Regions from separate parts of the Polaromonas sp. JS666 genome, predicted to be linked through region 1. Evidence: predicted binding sites of a transcription regulator. Region 1 holds the regulator's gene; each other region holds the start of a gene.
What was found. The regulator FNR, encoded in region 1, switches genes on or off when oxygen is low (the NO sensors DNR and NnrR bind a similar motif). The targets are predictions, from matches to a motif close to TTGATNNNNATCAA.
Positions count from the first base shown of each region.

Region 2: the regulator FNR is predicted to act here: its motif matches at 3,148-3,161, upstream of BPRO_RS16880 (potassium channel family protein).
Region 3: the regulator FNR is predicted to act here: its motif matches at 3,684-3,697, upstream of BPRO_RS16825 (universal stress protein).

Region 1 covers NC_007948.1:1,209,922-1,215,673, reverse strand. The annotation lists gene BPRO_RS28435 (DUF2933 domain-containing protein) at 1-178, opposite strand, end outside; gene BPRO_RS05800 (DUF5676 family membrane protein) at 204-482, opposite strand; gene BPRO_RS05795 (hypothetical protein) at 493-966, opposite strand; gene BPRO_RS05790 (chaperone modulator CbpM) at 1,041-1,391, opposite strand; gene BPRO_RS05785 (DnaJ C-terminal domain-containing protein) at 1,388-2,302, opposite strand; gene fnr (fumarate/nitrate reduction transcriptional regulator Fnr) at 2,316-3,140, opposite strand; gene BPRO_RS05775 (response regulator) at 3,166-3,555, opposite strand; gene BPRO_RS05770 (universal stress protein) at 3,755-4,594, opposite strand; gene BPRO_RS05765 (response regulator) at 4,992-5,633, opposite strand.
Region 2 covers NC_007948.1:3,570,440-3,576,191, forward strand. The annotation lists gene BPRO_RS16870 (FAD-binding oxidoreductase) at 1-1,124, shown strand, start outside; gene BPRO_RS16875 (hypothetical protein) at 1,752-2,375, opposite strand; gene BPRO_RS16880 (potassium channel family protein) at 2,693-3,112, opposite strand; gene BPRO_RS16885 (ABC transporter ATP-binding protein) at 3,344-4,048, opposite strand; gene BPRO_RS16890 (ABC transporter ATP-binding protein) at 4,041-4,838, opposite strand; gene BPRO_RS16895 (branched-chain amino acid ABC transporter permease) at 4,835-5,752, opposite strand, start outside.
Region 3 covers NC_007948.1:3,559,267-3,565,018, forward strand. The annotation lists gene BPRO_RS16800 (SRPBCC domain-containing protein) at 1-175, opposite strand, end outside; gene BPRO_RS16805 (DUF938 domain-containing protein) at 399-1,004, shown strand; gene BPRO_RS16810 (hypothetical protein) at 1,058-1,663, opposite strand; gene BPRO_RS16815 (methyltransferase family protein) at 1,878-2,339, opposite strand; gene BPRO_RS16820 (host attachment protein) at 2,592-3,032, opposite strand; gene BPRO_RS16825 (universal stress protein) at 3,165-3,605, opposite strand; gene trxC (thioredoxin TrxC) at 3,804-4,241, shown strand; gene BPRO_RS16835 (GntR family transcriptional regulator) at 4,606-5,349, shown strand; gene BPRO_RS16840 (tripartite tricarboxylate transporter substrate binding protein) at 5,460-5,752, shown strand, end outside.

The DNA.
Region 1 (5,752 bases):
TCAGCGGGCAGGCCAGCAGCAGCAAATACGGCAGCGCCCCGAACACGTGGGCACGGTGTTCTCTGAGCAGGAAATACGCGGCAATGGCGCCCAGCACGAGCAGGCCGAGGGCGTAGCGCGAACGCCAGAAGCCCCCGGGCTCAACGTCATGCCGGTCAAGGTTCTGGTCGTGGTTCATTTGTTTCTCCGGAAATGCAAGGCGATCAACGCGTCAGGCGGTTGAGCACCCAGGCGAAGAATGCCCCGGCAAGCAGGGCCCACGCGCCGAGCACGAAAAGCACCACCAGGAATCCGGCCCAGGCGAATGGCCGCTGTTGCACCAGCGGGCTGAAGTCCATGCCGTGGAACAGGTTGTTCATGAGCCCCAGGAACGGGCCGGGTGCCAGCGCCCAGGCCAGTGCGCACAGGGCATAAAACACCCCGACGGTGATGGCCAGCGCAATGCCCGTGCGAAGGGGCGGCAGGGTTGTCGGGTTCATCATGAGAGCGCCTTCATTTGGTAGCCGGTGGGGGCTGGCGATCCATCATCATCTGCATCATGGACTGCATCATGTCCATGCGCTTTTCCATCATCTGCTGGCGCTCGTTCATGGTGCCCGTCATGGGTTTGCCGCCCTGCATGCCGCCCATGGGGCCCATGCCTGGGCCGCCCATCATGTTCATCATCGCCATGCCATCCTGCATGGTTTTCATGTGCTCGGCCATCAGCGCATTGCGCTCTTCCGGCGTCTTGGCGTTGGCCATTTTTTCGCGCATCTCGCGCATGACTTTCATCTGGCGGTCCATGGCGGCCATGCGATCGGCACTGGCTGGCCCGGGGGCAGGACCTGCCTGCCCGGCCGGAGGCTGGCCAGCCGCGACAACAATCGGGTGATGCTGCGCGTGTTCCGCGGCGGTTTGGGCCCAGGAGCCCATGGCGGCTGCAGCCAGGGCGATGCCCAGTACGGTTTGATGAAGAGATGACATGGTTAACTCCAATCGTGAAAGTCAAGGTGAACAAGCAACAGCCCCGGGTGGCGACAGGCCGGCCCGGCTCAATCTCATGTGTCTGCGCCCTCCCCGGTGGACAGCTCATACCCGGGCAACTGGGCCTGCAGCGACTGCACCTGGCGCTCCAGCGCCTCAATGCGATTGAGGTAACCGAAGAGCAGCGCCACGGTAAACAGGTCCAGGTCGAAGTCCAGTCGCAGCCTGCCGACGCTGCGCAGCGGCATGACGTATTCGGCGCTGAAGAGGCGCTCCGCCCGGTGCTGCTCCAGCGGCTGCAGCGCGCCGTATTCCACCAGTTCGTCAAGTTCGGCCGCGCTCAGACCGCAGGCCCGGGACAAGTCGGAGACGGTCACGGTTTCGCGGGCGTCCAGCCAGGTGTATTCAAGCGGCTGTGGTTTCATGTCGGTTCTCCTTGACCACGACGGCGTGGGTTGAAGTGCGAGGTGCGCGCCAGTTCCTGGAACAGCTCGCGCTCCCGCCCGGTCAGGGTGGCGGGCACGTCAACATGCGTGACGGCATACAGATGACCGCGCCCGCTGCGGCCGTTGGCCAGGCCGCGCCCGCGCAGGCGCAGCTTGCGCCCCGAGCGCGTGCCCGGCGGCACCGTGAGCATCACCGGCTCGTCCAGCGTGGGCACTTCCACGTCAGCGCCCAGCGCCGCCTCCCACGGCGCAAGCGCCAGATCGAAGTACAGGTCGTGGTGGTCGGCGCGAAACACCGGATGCGGTACCAGCGTAATGTGCAAATAGATATCGCCGTCGGCGCCGCCATGGCTGCCCTTGCCACCCTTGCCGCGCAAGCGCAGCTTCTGGCCTTCACTCACCCCCGGCGGAATGGTGACTTCCAGGGTACGCGAGCCGCCCGCCTCGTGCGCCAGATCCAGGTTGAGCCGGGTGCCCCGGTGCGCCTCTTCCAGGCTGATGCGCACGACCGTCTCATAGTCGCGCCCATGCATGGGCACCGGGCCGTGCCGCGAACCACGGTGCCCGCGGCCCAGCGCGGCCAGCAGGTCGGCCAGGTCGATGTCCTCGAACGACTGCCCGTCCGAGGCGTACTCATGGCTCCACTGCGGTGGCGGCGCAAACTCTTCACCGGCCGGGCGGCGACCGAGCTCGTCGTACGCGGCGCGCTTCTCGGGGTCCTTCAGCGTCGCGTAGGCCTCGGCCACCTCCTTGAACCGGGCTTCGGTATCGGGCGCCTTGGAGACGTCCGGGTGGTGCTGGCGCGCCAGCTTGCGGTAGGCCTTCTTGATCTGTTCGGTGTCGGCGTCCCGTGGCACACCCAGCGCGGCGTAATAGTCCTTGTATTTCATACCGATGCAGCCTTCAGTGCAGGTGCATCTCGAAGACCCGCGTCAGGCCGTCCAGGTTGACGATGCGGATGTGGCGCTTGTCGACTTCAAGCAAACCCTGCTGCTGGAAGGCCGAGAATGTGCGGCTGACGGTTTCCAGTTTCATGCCCAGGTAGCTACCGATTTCGGCGCGCGTCATCCTCAGGTGAAATTCGCTGGCCGAGTAGCCGCGGGCCTTCAGGCGCTGCGACAGGTTCAGCAGAAACGCCGCCAGCCGTTCCTCGGCGTTCATGCTGCCCAGCAACAGCATCAGGCTGTGTTCCCGGATGATCTCGCGGCTCATCAGGCGACTGACCATGTTCTGCATGCTGGCGTTGCCGGTGGCCAGCCGGGTCAGTTGCGCATAGGGAATGACGCAGACCTCGGTATCCTCCAGCGCCGTAGCGGTGCTGGCATGCTTGCCATAGGCCACGCCGTCCAGGCCAATCAGCTCACCGGCCATGTGGAAGCCACTGATCTGCTCGCGGCCGTCGGCCAGCATCAGGCTGGACTTGAAGGTGCCGCTGCGCACGGCATACATGAATTGAAAGTGGTCGCCCTCGTCAAAGAGCGTCTGGCCGGCCTTGACCTTGCGACGCCCGAACGTCAGGCTGTCCAGGCACTCCACGTCGCCGTCTGTCATGCCGCAGGGCAGGCACAGATCGCACAGGTGGCAGCTGGAGCAGGGTGTCCCCAAAGGCGCGACCTGCGCATCCCCCATGGCCTGTCGAATCGGAATGACCCGCAGGTCGCTGGCGGGTGTTTCCTGCGTACGCTCTTGTGTGCGCTCCTGTGTGCGTATGAGTGTGGCGGTTGACATGATTTTCCCCTTGATGAGACGGCCGTCAATGCGCAGGGTGTTGCGATGCTCTCGCAACAGCCTGGGCAAGTTGATCGGATTCGGTGCTTTTGTCGAGGAAGCGGGCAGCGCCCTCCCGCAGGTAGCGCTTGCGGTAGGCCGGGCCCGCGTTGTTGCTGAAGACGACGAAAGCGATTTCGGGCGCGGCCTGACGCACGGCGCGCAATACCTGCAGGCCCGAACCACCGTCCAGCTGGACGTCGAGCACCACCACATCGGGCGCCGTGGCCAGAATGCCGTCGATTGATCCCTGCGGCGTCTCAGCCTGACCGACGATGGTCATCTCATTGACGCCGAGCATCGCGGCCACACGACTGCGGATCAGGGCCGAGTCGTCGGCCAGAAAAACCCTGACGGGAACTTGGAGATCAGACATACAGCCACTATGCGCGCGCGCCTATCGTTGCGATATCGGTGATAGCTGAATCCACCCCTCGGAATAATCCGGATCAGCGGCATCCACAGCACCGAGACCGCCTAGGAATCGTCCGAGTGCCAAGCACGCTTTCCCCAAATCCGGGTTCCCAGAGTGGCCATCCGGAACCCTGTGACCCAAGGGCGGGTTGCGCTGGCGGTCAGTGCGCCATCAGCACCGGCAGGGTCATGGACTGCAAAACCGCCCGCGAGGTGCCGCCCAGCAGCCACTCGCGCGCCCGGCTATGGCCGTAGCAGCCCATCACCAGCAGGTCGGCTTCCAGGTCGAAGGCGCTTGACAACAGCAACTCGCCCAGCCTTTCCGGCTCATCCCCCTGGCGGTGCCAGGTCGCCTCAACGCCATGGCGCTTCAAATAGCCAGCCAGATCCAGCGAAACGCCACCGACGACAGGCTCATCGGCTGACCAGTTGACCACATGAACACGCTGCGCACTCTGCAGCAGGGGCATGGCTGCGGTGACAGCACGCGCCGCCTCGCGCGTCGTCTTCCAGGCAATCACCACCGTCTCGCCGACCGTCGGCGGCACCACGGCGTAGGGCAGGATCAGGGCCGGCCTGCCGCTGATCGCCATCGCGGTTTCCGCGAAATCGGGCGGCACGTCCGAGGACTCGATATCCGAAGGGTCGTGCTGGCCCAACACCAGCAGGTCGGCATACAGCGCCTGCTGGGCGAAGGCACCCGTCACAGGGTAGTCGATCACTTCGCCCCAGGAGACCGGTACGCCGGTCGAGGCCAGCGCACGATCGAAGGTGGCGCGCGCCCCGGCCAGCCGCTCGTCGTCAAGCTCGCGCAAGGTGACGGCGACACCGGGGCCGATGGTGGGCGCAAATGGCGGCATCACGAAGCTGGGTGTGACCGCATAGAGCGCGGCCACCGCGGCACCGTGCCGCCGCGCAAGCTGGCGTGCGAACTCCAGGCGAGGCGCAGCGCGCCGTGATGCATCAAAGTGAACCAGTATTTGCATCAGGGAGGATTTCATGGAAGCACTCCATCGAGAGATTGCAGTCCGTCTACGTTAATCCGCCGGGCTCCCCCACCCCTTGACAATCATCAACCCAATCTCATCTGGCCGGGAGACAGGGGCCGCCTTGCTGCAGCGCACAAAACATCCGGAGAGCACAAATCCGTGGAGGCCCTGGACAGGCTCAAAGAGACTTTGCGCCACGAACGGCGATGGCCCGTGACGCGCATCGGGCAGCCGTCGCCCACCACCATCCATCTCCCTTCCTTTACCTTCCTTTACCTTCCTTTACCTTCCTTTACCTTCCTCTACCTCCCTCGATCTCCATCTCGTAGCCGGAAATACCACCCCGCAGATTTCAGTTGCCAGTCTCCCGCCCCCGCCTGGCGGGCAACCACCTATTGGAACTTCACAATTACTCCAACTGATCGGTCAGGCCATGTTTGAGTGCATAGCGGATCAGCTCGCTCTGGTTGTGCAAGCCCATCTTGTGCATCAGGTTGACCTTGTGCGTGCTGACCGTTTTGACCGAGAGATGGAGCTGGGCCGCGATATCGGTCAGGGTCATGCCGTCGACCACCAGGCGAAACACCTCGAATTCGCGGTTGGACAGACAGTCGTGCCTGGGCGCCTCGCTGCCCGGCATGGCACCCAGAGCCAGTTGCTCGGCCACTTCCGCGCTGATGAAGGCGCCGCCGGCGGCGATCTTGCGGATGGCCTCCTCCAGTTGCGCGGGGGCGCTCTCCTTGGTCAGGTAACCGCTGGCGCCGGACTTGATGGCGCGCACGGCGTACTGCAGCTCCTGGTGCATGCTCAGCACCAGGATGCGCAGCTTGGGCTTCTCGGCACGGACCAGCTTGATCAACTCCATGCCGCTGCGCCCCGGCATGGACAGGTCCAGCATCAGCACGTCGAAGGCCAGTTCGCGCACCCGCTGCATGGCCTCGGCGCCATTGGCGGCTTCGCCCGCCACCTCCATGTCGTCGGCCGAGGAAATGATGCGTTTGAGACCTTCGCGCACGATCGCGTGGTCATCCACAATGACGATCCTGATCAATGAACTGCTCCCCGGGTTGCCGCCACCGTCAAAGTCACCACCATCGCAAACACCACGGAGCGCAGCGGCAAGGCGCGTCCGTTGGCAACGGTTGGCTGGAGACAAAGGCACGGTTGTTT
Region 2 (5,752 bases), 2.4 Mb from region 1:
TGATCGACATGTCGCTGCTGAGAGGCGTTTGGGTCGATCCAGTGCACCGCACGGCTCGCGCGCAAGCCGGCTGCACACTGGCCGACGTCGACCGCGAGACACAGCTGCACGGGCTCGCAGCCGTGCTCGGTTTTGTTTCTGCCACCGGGATTGCAGGCCTCACCGTCGGCGGCGGATTTGGCTACCTCACGCGTCGCCACGGCTGGACCTGCGACAACGTGGTCTCGATGGAAGTGGTGACCGCCGGCGGCGACGTCTTGCGTGTGTCTGCGGACGAGAATGAGGACCTGTTCTGGGCGCTGCGTGGCGGCAGCGGCAACTTCGGAATCGTCACATCCTTTGAGTACCGACTCTTTGCCGTCGGCCCCGAAATCCTGGGAGGCGCGATCGCATGGCACGGCGACGACGCCAAGCAAGTTCTCGACGCCTACCGTGAGTTCAGCGCCGGGGCGCCGCGCGAACTGACCAGCGTGGCTGTTCTGCGGATTGCGCCGCCGGCACCTTGGCTCCCGAAGGATGTGCACGGCAAGCCGATCGTCGCCATCTTCGTCTGCTACTCCGGCAAGGTCGAAGACGGAGAAGCATTGATCGCGCCGCTGCGCGGGCTTGGTCGGCCAGTGGCCGATATCATGACGCGTCGGCCCTATACGCAGATGCAGAGTCTGCTTGATGCCACACAGCCCAAAGGACGGCGCTACTACTGGAAGTCACACTACCTGCCAGGTATCGATCGTCAGACCATTGACGTCGCCGTGGAGCATGCGGGCCGAATTCGATCGCCCCATTCGGCCATCCTCCTGTTCCAGATACAGGGTGCGCTGGGCGAGCTGCCTGCCGGGTACTCGCCGGCAGGCAATCGAGACGCAGCCTATGTGCTGAACATCGCTGGCTCCTGGGAGAAGCCGGGCGATGACGACATCAATATCAAGTGGGCGCGGGACTGCTTCGAAGCGACGCGCTCCTGCTCGACAGGCGGGGCATACATCAACTTCCTTACTGAGGACGAGGGCCAGGACCGCATCGAGGCCGCGTACGGCCGATCCAACCTGGACAGACTCGCGGCGCTCAAGCGCAAGTACGACCCCGAAAACTTCTTCCGCCACACAAAGAGTGTCTCTGGTTGAACTGACCGACTTGATCGACGTTCTGCTTGTGTTGCGCGCGGCACACGACAGCGATGCCGCGTTTGAATGTGACGTGCCCGGAGCGTGAAGTGCGGAGTGTGTACCGACAAACCAAGGAGCGGTGCACTCGACGGCGGGCGAAGCGCAGACAACCCGGACCGTCGGCGACATGTTCTGCGATGTCGGCTTTGCCGCGCTGGAAGTCGACTTCCAACCGTCTCCTGAGGGTCGTAATTGACTGTTCGACCCGACGCCGGAAATCCGACCATTCTTGCCAAGTCTGACGCGGCAGCGGGGCCTGTCAGCGTCATTCCGGGAGCGCCGGCTGATCAGCGACGAGGCCCACGGGCCTCGCCAGATAAGTACAGAACAGAGTGGTGCACCACACTAGCTGCCGACGCAGGGCTGTATTGAAGCGCGACGGATCAAATATCCTGTGGCCCTCTTGTGGCTCCCAAAAAACATGGACTGCCGTCCTGTTTAATGCCTGAAAAAACTGCCTGAAAGAAGAAAGCCAGTCAGCTCGACCCTCTCGGGCCAGGCTGCCTGGCTTGATGGCTTCATGCCTTCGACTTGAGACACATCAAGCGCTGCGCGTGCGCGCGCCTGATGCCTTCTCAGTGCTTCCTAACCGCGTTCACGGCGGTTGTGCATCATGCGCTCCACCTCCTGGCGCAGCGCGGTCAGTTCACTGCGCAGCTGGCGGCGTTCCTGCTGGGTCACCACACCGTCAGACTTGAAGGCGGCCTCATGGCGTGCAATGCGGCGCTCGCGGCTGTACAGCCTGTCGGCTTCACGCCGGGTGATGCGGCCGGTGCGCACGCCCTCGTCAATGCGCTCGCCGATATTGATCTGGCGATTGTCGATGCCGGGGGTATTGCCGGGATAGCCGGGGTAGCCGGGGTAGCCGGGCTGGCCCACCACGTCGCGGTTGGCAATCAGGCGTTCGACTTCAGCGCTCAGGAAGCTGAGGTCGGCCCGCAGTTGCTGGCGCTCCTGGGGTGAGGCGTCGCCGTTGGCCTTGAACTGGTTTTCGCGCATCTGGATCTCGCGGTCACGGCGGTAAAGCGCCTGCGCCTCCGACGGCGTGATGCGGCCCGAGGCCAGACCTTCCTGGATGCGCGTGCTGATCGCCGCCTGCGTCTGGTCAATGCCGGGCGTGTAGGTCGTTTGCGCCATCGCCGGGGCGACGCCCAGGCCGGCAAACATGGCGGACGCCAATAGTGAGGCGGTTAAAAGTTTTGATTTCATGGGGTCTCCTGCTTTGGATTGGATAACCAACAACTCAAGAGCCATTTGCAGAAGCTGGAATGTCATTCCGGCGTCGGCAAGCGCTTTTTTGGAGCTGCTTTCTGAATCGCTATTTTCCGGGTCTGTGCCCGGCGTCTTTGATTCAGTACGTTCATTGTTGGCCTGCCTCTGTGAACGCCGTGTAAGGAGAACGGAGATTTACCCGGTATTTACCTCGCGACTTCAGTGGTATCGAAATGCGCTTTTGGCCATTAAGGTAGACCAAAAGATGTGCGGCCCGCGCTTGCAGGAGCGGAGATTGGCGAGCCGGCGGCCGGTCAGACGGGCGGATCCGCCTCGCGCGCTGCCTTGAGCTCGCGCAACTCGTCGTGCAGGCTTTTCACCTCGACGCGCAGTGCGCCGATGGCGTGCATGAGGTCGCGTTCGATTTGCCGCTCTTCGGTTTCAACAAACATGGCCGCCACGGAGGCCGTCACCAGCGACAACACGGCCAGGCCCAGCAGCACCACCAGCACCGCAAACGCGCGCGACAGATGGGTACTGGGAACAATGTCGCCGTAGCCGACGGTAGCGGCCGTGGTGAAGGCCAGCCACAGCCCATCACTCAAGGTGACGGCGCGCGGCTCGATGACCCAGAAGCCCACGCCGCCCAGGCCCAGAATCAGCAGGCACAGCACCAGCGAGTACATCACGCCGCGGCGGGTGACAAGACGTTTGCGTTGCTGCCATTTCATCATGGGGGCACTGTACCGCAGCACCGGCTGCCCCCGTGTTGCGCTGGATCAAGGGCGCTAGCGCCAATACCGTTCAGTCAAGCCCTTGCCTCTGGGTTGTCATCCCGGACCCCGGATCAAGTCCGGGGCAGGCCCGATCCGGGATCCATGGATTGCGGGTCAGGCCCGCCATGACAAGTCAACGTTTTTGTCATTCCGGCTCAGGGTGAATAACTTGACTGAACGGTATTGGCGCTAGCGCGCCACCCCCAGCAGCTGCTCCAGCAACTGTGGCTGCTCGCGCAACTGCCGCGCGGTGCCGGCATGCACCACGGTGCCGCGGTCGAGCACGGCAGCGCTGTCGGAGATTGCCAGGATGGCCTGCGGATGCTGCTCGACGATGATGGCCGACAAGCCCTCTTCGCGCGTGATGCGGCGAATGGCCCGCAGCAGCTCTTCCACAATGATGGGCGCCAGGCCTTCGAGCGGCTCGTCGAGCAGCAGCAGGCGCGGGTTGAGCACCAGCGCGCGGCCCACCGCCAGCATCTGCTGCTCGCCACCCGACAACTGCGTGCCCAGGTTGGTCTTGCGTTCGGCCAGGCGCGGAAACATCTCGTACACCCGCTCCGGCGTCCAGCGCCCCGGCCGCGCCACGGCGGTCAGGTTTTCATGCACTGTCAGCGACTTGAAGATGTTGCGCTCCTGCGGCACCCAGCCTATGCCCGCAGCCGCGCGCTCGTGCGAGGCCAGCTTGTGCAAGGCCAGCCCGCCCAGTGTGATGCTGCCGCCGTGCTGGCGCGTGGCGCCGGCCAGCGTGTTGATCAGCGTGGTCTTGCCGGTACCGTTGCGCCCCAGCAGCGCCAGTGTCTTGCCTTCGTCCAGCGCCAGCGAAATGTTGTTGAGCACAATCGCCTCGCCGTAGCCGGCGCTCAGCTGTTCGACCTTCAGCAGTTCAGTCATGGTGAGCCTCCTCGCCGTGGCCCAGGTACACCGCCTTGACTTCGGGGTCGTTCGCAATCTGTTCCGGATCGCCTTCGGTGAGCACCGTGCCATTGACCAGCACCGTCATGCGCGTGGCAAAGCTGAACACCAGGTCCATGTCGTGTTCGATCAGCAGCACCGACACGTCGGCCGGCAGGGCCGCGACGGTTTGCAGCAGTTCCTCGCGCTCGCCGGCCGGCACACCGGCCACGGGCTCGTCGAGCAGCAGCACACGCGGCTCGCAGGCCAGCGCAATCGCGATTTCCAGCAGGCGGCGCTTGCCGTAGGCCAGCACGCGGGTGGGCTGGTTCATCACCTCTAGCAGGTGGAACTGCTCAAGCAGCTGCTCGCAGCGCGCGGCCACCGCATCGCTGCGGCCCAGCGACTGCCACCAGCGGGCACCTAGGCCGCGCTGCTGCGAGACCGTCAGCGCCAAAGTCTGCAGCGGCGTCAGCGAATCGAACAACTGGTTGATCTGAAACGTGCGCACCATGCCGCGCTGCACGCGCTGGTGGGGGGCCAGCTGGGTGATGTCCTGCCCGAGCAGCGTGATGCGCCCTTCGGTGGGTTGCAGCACGCCCGTCAGCAGGTTGATCAGCGTGGTCTTGCCGGCGCCGTTGGGGCCGATGAGCGCATGGCGCGCACCCTTTTGTAGGTTCAGCGTGACGTTGTTGGTGGCCGTGATGCCGCCAAAGCGCATCACCAGGCCGCTGGCCGACAGCACGGTCTGATCGACCTGACCGGTCGGAGGGGGCTGATCGGTTCTCATGCCTTGGCCCTCCTGAACCAGGTCCAGGGCCGCAGCAGGCGCTCGCGCCCGACCAGCACCAGCACCACAAGGAACAGGCCAATCCAGAACGTCCAGTACTGCGGGGTGATGGCCGACAGGATGTCCTGCATCAGCTTGAACACCACCGCACCGGCAATACCGCCGTACAGCCAGCCGACGCCGCCCACCACCAGCACCAGCATCACGTCGGCCGAGCGGTGAAAGTCAAACACGTCCAGCGAGGCAAAGCCGGTGGTCTGCGCCAGCAGGCCGCCGGCCGCACCGGCAACCCCGGCCGACACCGTGTAGATCACGGCCAGGCGCGCATGCACCGGAATGCCGATGGCCATCGCGCGCAGCCGGTTGTCGCGAATCGCCATCAGGGTGGCGCCAAACGGCGAATGCACCAGGCGCCGGGCGAGCAAAAAGAGAATCAGGCCGACGCACAGCGAGTAATACGCGGCGGTGCGGCCCGACAGGTCAAACTCGAAGCGGCCCAGCAGCGGCCCCATCAGCACGCCCTGCAGGCCGTCGGCCCCGCCGGTGAGCCAGTCAAGCTTGTTGGCCAGCTCCAGCAGGATCAGGCCCATGCCCAGCGTGACCATCAGGCGCGTCAGGTCGCTGCCGCGCATGATGGTCAGGCTGCAGGCGGCGCCCATCAGCGTGGACACCGCAATCGCCACCGCCAGCCCGACCAGCGGATCGGGCATGACCAGTTTGGCAAACAGCGCGGCGGCATAAGCGCCCAGGCCAAAAAACGCCGCGTGCCCCAGCGACACAATGCCGGTGAAGCCCAGGATCAGGTCCAGCGAGATGGCAAACAGCGCGACGATGGCGATTTCATTGATGATCAGCGCATGGCTGGACAGCAGCAGCGGCGAGGCAAACGCCAGCAGCCACAGCACCGGCTCCCA
Region 3 (5,752 bases), 2.3 Mb from region 1:
CCACATGGCGCCCCACAATCATGCCGCCAAAGCATGAAAAGACGCCGCCTGCCTCACGGCTGATCTCGGCCGGCACACCGGTGAGTGCGCTGAACTGCTGGCTGTCGGTCAGCGCGCTGTAGACGCGCTGCGGGCTGGCTGCGATGACGATTTCCTGATGGATGACATGAGACATGGCCGCACTCCAATCCGGTCTGTCGATTGTGGGGGGCGTCGCAGGCTTGTCAAGCTGTCAGCCGTGCCTGGCGCGTAGTGCGTAGCGCGTAGTGCGTAGTGCGTAGTGCGTAGTGCCGTAGTGCGTAACGCGTCCGCTGCCCGGTTTTCTCCACGGCGGCGGCGCAAGGGCTACCATTCACCATCGCTCCTGTCACGCATTCGTCCTGCCGCAACGCCCGCCCATGCCCCAACCCGAATTCAGCCCCGCTGCCGACCGCAACAAGCAGCCCATCTTCAATATGCTGCGCGAAGTGCTGCCGGAGCGCGGCCATGCGCTGGAGATTGCCTCGGGCACTGGCCAGCACGTGGCCTGGTTTGCCGCTGGCCTGCCGCACTGGACATGGCAGCCCACCGACGCACGGCCCGGCGCGCTGGACTCCATTGCAGCTTATGTGGAGCAGCAGGGCCTGACGCAGGTACGCCCGCCCTTGCTGCTGGATGTGATGGCGCCGCACTGGTTGCCAGACGACGCGAAGTTCGACCTGATTTACTGCGCCAACATGCTGCACATCGCCCCCTGGGCCACCTGCTCCGCATTGATGCAGGGAAGTGCGCGGCACCTGGCACCGGGCGGTGTGTTGATTACCTACGGGCCCTATCTGGAAGATGACGTGCAGACCTCGGAGGGCAACCTGGCGTTTGACCAAAGCCTGCGCGCGCAGGATCCCGCCTGGGGCATCCGCCGGCGTGAAGACGTGGAGCAGGAGGCTGCGCGCGCCGGGCTGAAGTTATCGTCGCGGCACGCCATGCCCGCGAATAATCTGTTGCTGGTGTGGGCCAGGGCCTGAAACCGGGGGGCGGATGCTGCGCCCATAACAAACCCCGCCGCAAACCAGGCCGCTCAGCTACCCGTCAAAGCCGCATAGGCCGCCCGCGTATCGGGCCCCACAGCCCCCAGCACCTGCGCATGCGTCGTCTTGTGCCGCGCCATCAGCCGCGCTGACGCCACCGCCTTCGAGTTGCAAAACCAGTGGCAGGTGTGCTGCATCAAAAACAGCTCGGCCGACAGCGTGAAGGCCTTGTCCCGGGGTGTGCGGTTCAGCGCGTTGCTGGTGGCTTGCATGAGGCCGTGCGCGTGGATGGCGAGGACTTTGCGCAGGTCGAACGTGGCCTGCGGGAACAACTTCGCAGCGTAGGGAAAGGGCAGCGCGAGCGTACTGACGCGGGTATCTGCTGCATCCAGCTTTGCAAACTCGGCACAGAACTTGTTGAATTGCAGGCACAACTGGGTTTCCGTGGTGTCGAGGTAGCGCCAGATCTGCTCGCGTCGCTCCAGGTCGCTCTCACCCAGCGCACGCAGGTAGCCCTCTGCCAGGGTCTCCATCAGTTTTTCAATCTGGTAATTGCCCAGGTGGCTTGCCAGCAAAACAATGCGTTTGCGTTGCTCGCTTTTTTTGAGCAGGAAAGAGGCCACTGTCAGCAGCAGCACCAGCGGAAGAATTTCCATCGAGAGATCAGTTTCCTGTGTGAATGGGTAAAAAACAAAGATAAAGGCGGCAGGATGAAACCTTTTGAGGTTCAGCACAAACAGGGCCAGGGCCCACATTTCCCGGGCGGTCTAGCTTAAACCACCGGGCAGGCCCCCTTCCGATGCAGGGGAATGTTTTGTGTAAAGGCGCGGGCAGCGTATTGCCACCATCGGCCATTGGCTGCGTGAGCACTCACAACCAGCGCTTGACGCGAGTCTGATAGTCCACGTACTGACTGCCAAACAGGGTGGCCAGCGCCCTTTCTTCGGGCTTGATCTGAAAACGGGTGAGGTAGAGCACAAATACCGGCAATCCCAGCAAGGCCCAGACGGATGACAAATAGGTGGCCCAGGCCAGCAGCATGAACACCAGGCCCACATACATCGGGTTTCGCGTCAGCCGGTAAACGCCCGAGCTGACCAGCCGGGAGGATGTGTCGGGCCGCAAGGGGTTGACGGTGGTCTTTGCACGCCGGAAGGCCAGGATGCCGGACAACTCAAAGCCGGCGCCAATCAGCACCAGCGCCACCACCATGGCCGTGCGCAAAGCCGCAGGCCCTTCGATGCCCGGTGCCATCAGCGATACGCCCCACATGGCACTCCCCACCAAAATGGCTACCAGGGGTGGCGGGATCTTGAGTTCAAGGTTGGGCATATGAATACGAAGGAGCAATTTACCCAGCACAAGAGTCTGCCAGGAGCACCATCTTCGCCCATTTTTGTCACAAAGAGGACGCAAAAAACGGGAATGGACGCAAAGCCCCAATCCGGCGAATTGCCATGGTGCGGCAGCCCGCCCCACGCCTCTTCTTTTCTCCCCCCTTTTTCCTGCTTCCTACTTCCTGCTTCCTGCTCTCCCCACCCCTCGGCTTCCAGTGACAGCAAAAAACATGCTGTTGGCAGGCAATTAGCGCGCCATCTCCTGCGCAACGCGCCGCTCGACCTCGCTCAGGCCAAAGCTGGTGAGGTCCAGGTCCTGCAGGTAAGTCAGCAGACGTGTGGTGGCCGAGCCAAGCTCGGTCTTCAGTTCACCCAGGAAGGGGCTGGACGCAAAGATGGAAAGCGAGCGGAAGCTATCTTGCTGGGCATACGGCTCCAGGTAGTCCGCCAGCTCGCGCGCAAAGCGCAGGTTTTCCTTGTGCTTGGCATCCATTCGCGGCTGATAAGCCGTGCCGCCAGCGCCATGGTCAGAGTTTTCACGCCCCATCCGGTCGTCGGCCAACTCGCTGACCTTGCTGCGGCCTTGCGGATGGTCAAAGCTTTTGAGCACCACCATCGGGCTGCCGCGCTCGTGCAACAGCAGGCGGGCGTGGGTGGCGTTGGCAATCAATATCCATTCTGGTTTCATGATCGTGTCCGTCAAGGTTAGGGGCAGCGCCCCGGGTTGTCATTCGTTTTACGATAGCGCAGGTCAACGTGAGCGCGTTTGATGCGCATCAAGAAGACCTGCGGGCGCGGCAGAGGCAGGGCGAGGTCCGGGTCAGCGCGCCACCAGCACGGGTACCGGCGACTCGGCCACCACCCGGTTGGCCACGCTACCCAGCACCAGGCGGCCGAAGCTGGAGCGCCCGTGCGAGCCGACCACGATGAGGTCGGCGCCCTCGTTTTCGGCGGTCAGCAAAATGCCGCGCGCAGATCCGACTTCCTCCACCATGCGAGCCTCCACCGCCACCTGGGCACCGCCCCGCCCGGCCAGCTCCATCACCCTGGCGTGGGCTTCTGCGGCCTGGGCCTGCGCGGCCGCCATGTAGGCGTTAAAGCCGTAAGGGTTCGTTTCGCCCAGGCTCAGGTAAGGATAGGGGTCGATGACAAACACCGCCGTGAGCCTGGCGCCGTGCGTGCGCGCAAGACCAATAGCCAGTTCGGCGGCATGCTCCGAGGCGGCGGAGCCGTCAGTAGCCAGAAGAATGTGTTTGAACATGGTGGGCCTCGCTCAAAAATGCCGGCTGGCAACGCCCGGTCGGTGCATTGATCATGTAACCGGGCGGTAGAGGCGCATTTGATCCGCGTCAAAGCCGCTGCAAATCGCGGGCGGTGGCCGGCAGGACGGGTGCCGGCGCCAGCCGAATCAACGGGAAAATGCTTGAAATGCCCCGCCACGGCCCCAAGGTGCACCCTTATGACTGAATCACTCCACATTGTTTGCCCGCACTGCCACACCACCAACCGCGTCCGGGCAGACCAGCTTGGCAGTGCGCCCGACTGCGGCAGCTGCAAGAAGGCGCTGTTCACCGCCCATTCCACCGCGCTGGACGAAGCCGCCTTTGACAAACACATCGGCCGCAACCACATTCCGGTGCTGGTGGACTTCTGGGCGCCGTGGTGCGGGCCCTGCCGCCAGATGGCGCCGGCCTACGAACAGGTGGCCGCGCAGCTGGAGCCCCGGGTGCGCGTGGCCAAGGTAGACACCGAAGCCGTGCCCAACCTGGGGGCACGTTTCAACATTCGCAGCATTCCCACGCTGGCGCTGTTTCAGAACGGTCGCGAGGTGGCGCGCCAGGCCGGCGCCATGGGCGCGGCAGACATCGTGCGCTGGGTGCAGTCCAAGCTGCGCTGATGGGGGTCTGCCCAGAAATGCTATTTTTTCAATAGCACTTCACCCTTTGCTTGATTGGACTGCCGGCACTTTTTATTCATAAAACTGCCAACCCAGCTCACCACCTTTTACCGCCTTTCGCCGATGTTGGCCGCTGTTGGCCCGCTGACGCCGGACATCTGGCCAGACCACGAAGACCACGCGGCGCAGCAAGGCCGCCGCTGGCTCCTTACCAGGGAGCACAACCCTGCCGCGCTAGCCCGCCACCGGGCGCCACGCGGGGCCTGTGCACCGCCGTTACCCCTCCTCACCTCTGCTTCGCCCGACACCCACTCAAGGGTATTCCCCCATCAACTAACTCCTATAGAGGACTATAGTTCTCGCCATGGAAGCACCCCACCATCTGGCCCTGGTAGACAACTCCCCCGGTCTGCGCCGTTACGCGGCGCTGGCCAACGCGCTGCGCGTGCGGGTGGTGGCGGGCGAATGGCCGCCGGGCAGCGCCCTGCCGGCCGAAACCCTGCTGGCGACAGAGCACCAGGTGGCGCTGGGCACCATGCGGCGCGCGCTGGAGCTGCTGGTGGAACAGGGGCTGATAGAGCGCATCCACGGCAAGGGCACGTTTGTGCGCCATGGCATTGCGGGGGGATCGATGCTGCGCTTCTTCCGCTTTGGCGGCGGCAGCAACGAAATACCGCATTCGCGCATTCTGGGGCGGCACTGCGTGGCCGCCACCACGGCCGTCGCGCGCGAGCTGGGCGTGGGCCCGGGCGAGTCGGTGCTGCGCCTGCACCGCCTGCGCCTGCTGGCGGGCCAGCCCTGCCTGCTGGAAGAGATGTGGCTTCCGCTGGACCTGTTTGCCCCCCTGGCCGATGACGACCTGGCGCAGTGGGACGACCTGCTCTACCCCATGTTTGCCCGCCGCTGCGGCGTGCACGTGCACCGCGCGGTGGACCAGATCGGCTTTGGCGTGCTGACGGGCCCGCAGGCCAGGCACCTGGCGCTGCCCGCAGGCCACCCCTGCGTGACAGTGGAGCGCAGCGCGTTCGACCTGACGGGCCGTTGCGTGGAGTGGCGCACCACGCGGGGCGATGCCCACGCCTTTCACTACACCGTGACCATCACCTGAACAAGCCACCTGAACAAGCCACCCAAACAAATCGCTTCAGCAAATCGCTTCAACAAACCGCTTCGACAAATCATTTGCGCAAGACCGCAAAACACAGGAGAACACAGGCCATGAACACTCGTCACCCAACAACCCTCGCAGCCGGGGGCTGCCTCTCGCGCCGTGGCCTGCTCGTGCAGGCGGCAGCTGCCGCGCTGGCGGCGCCCTGGGTGGCCAACAGCCATGCGGCGGCCAATGTGGCGGGCGGCCGGCCCATCACGCTGGTGGTCTCGTACCCCGCAGGCGGCGGCGCAGACCTGATTGCGCGCATCATCGCGCCGCGCATGGCCGATGCGCTGGGCCAGAGCGTGGTCGTGGACAACAAACCCGGCGCGAGCGGGCAGCTGGCGGCATCACAGGTAGC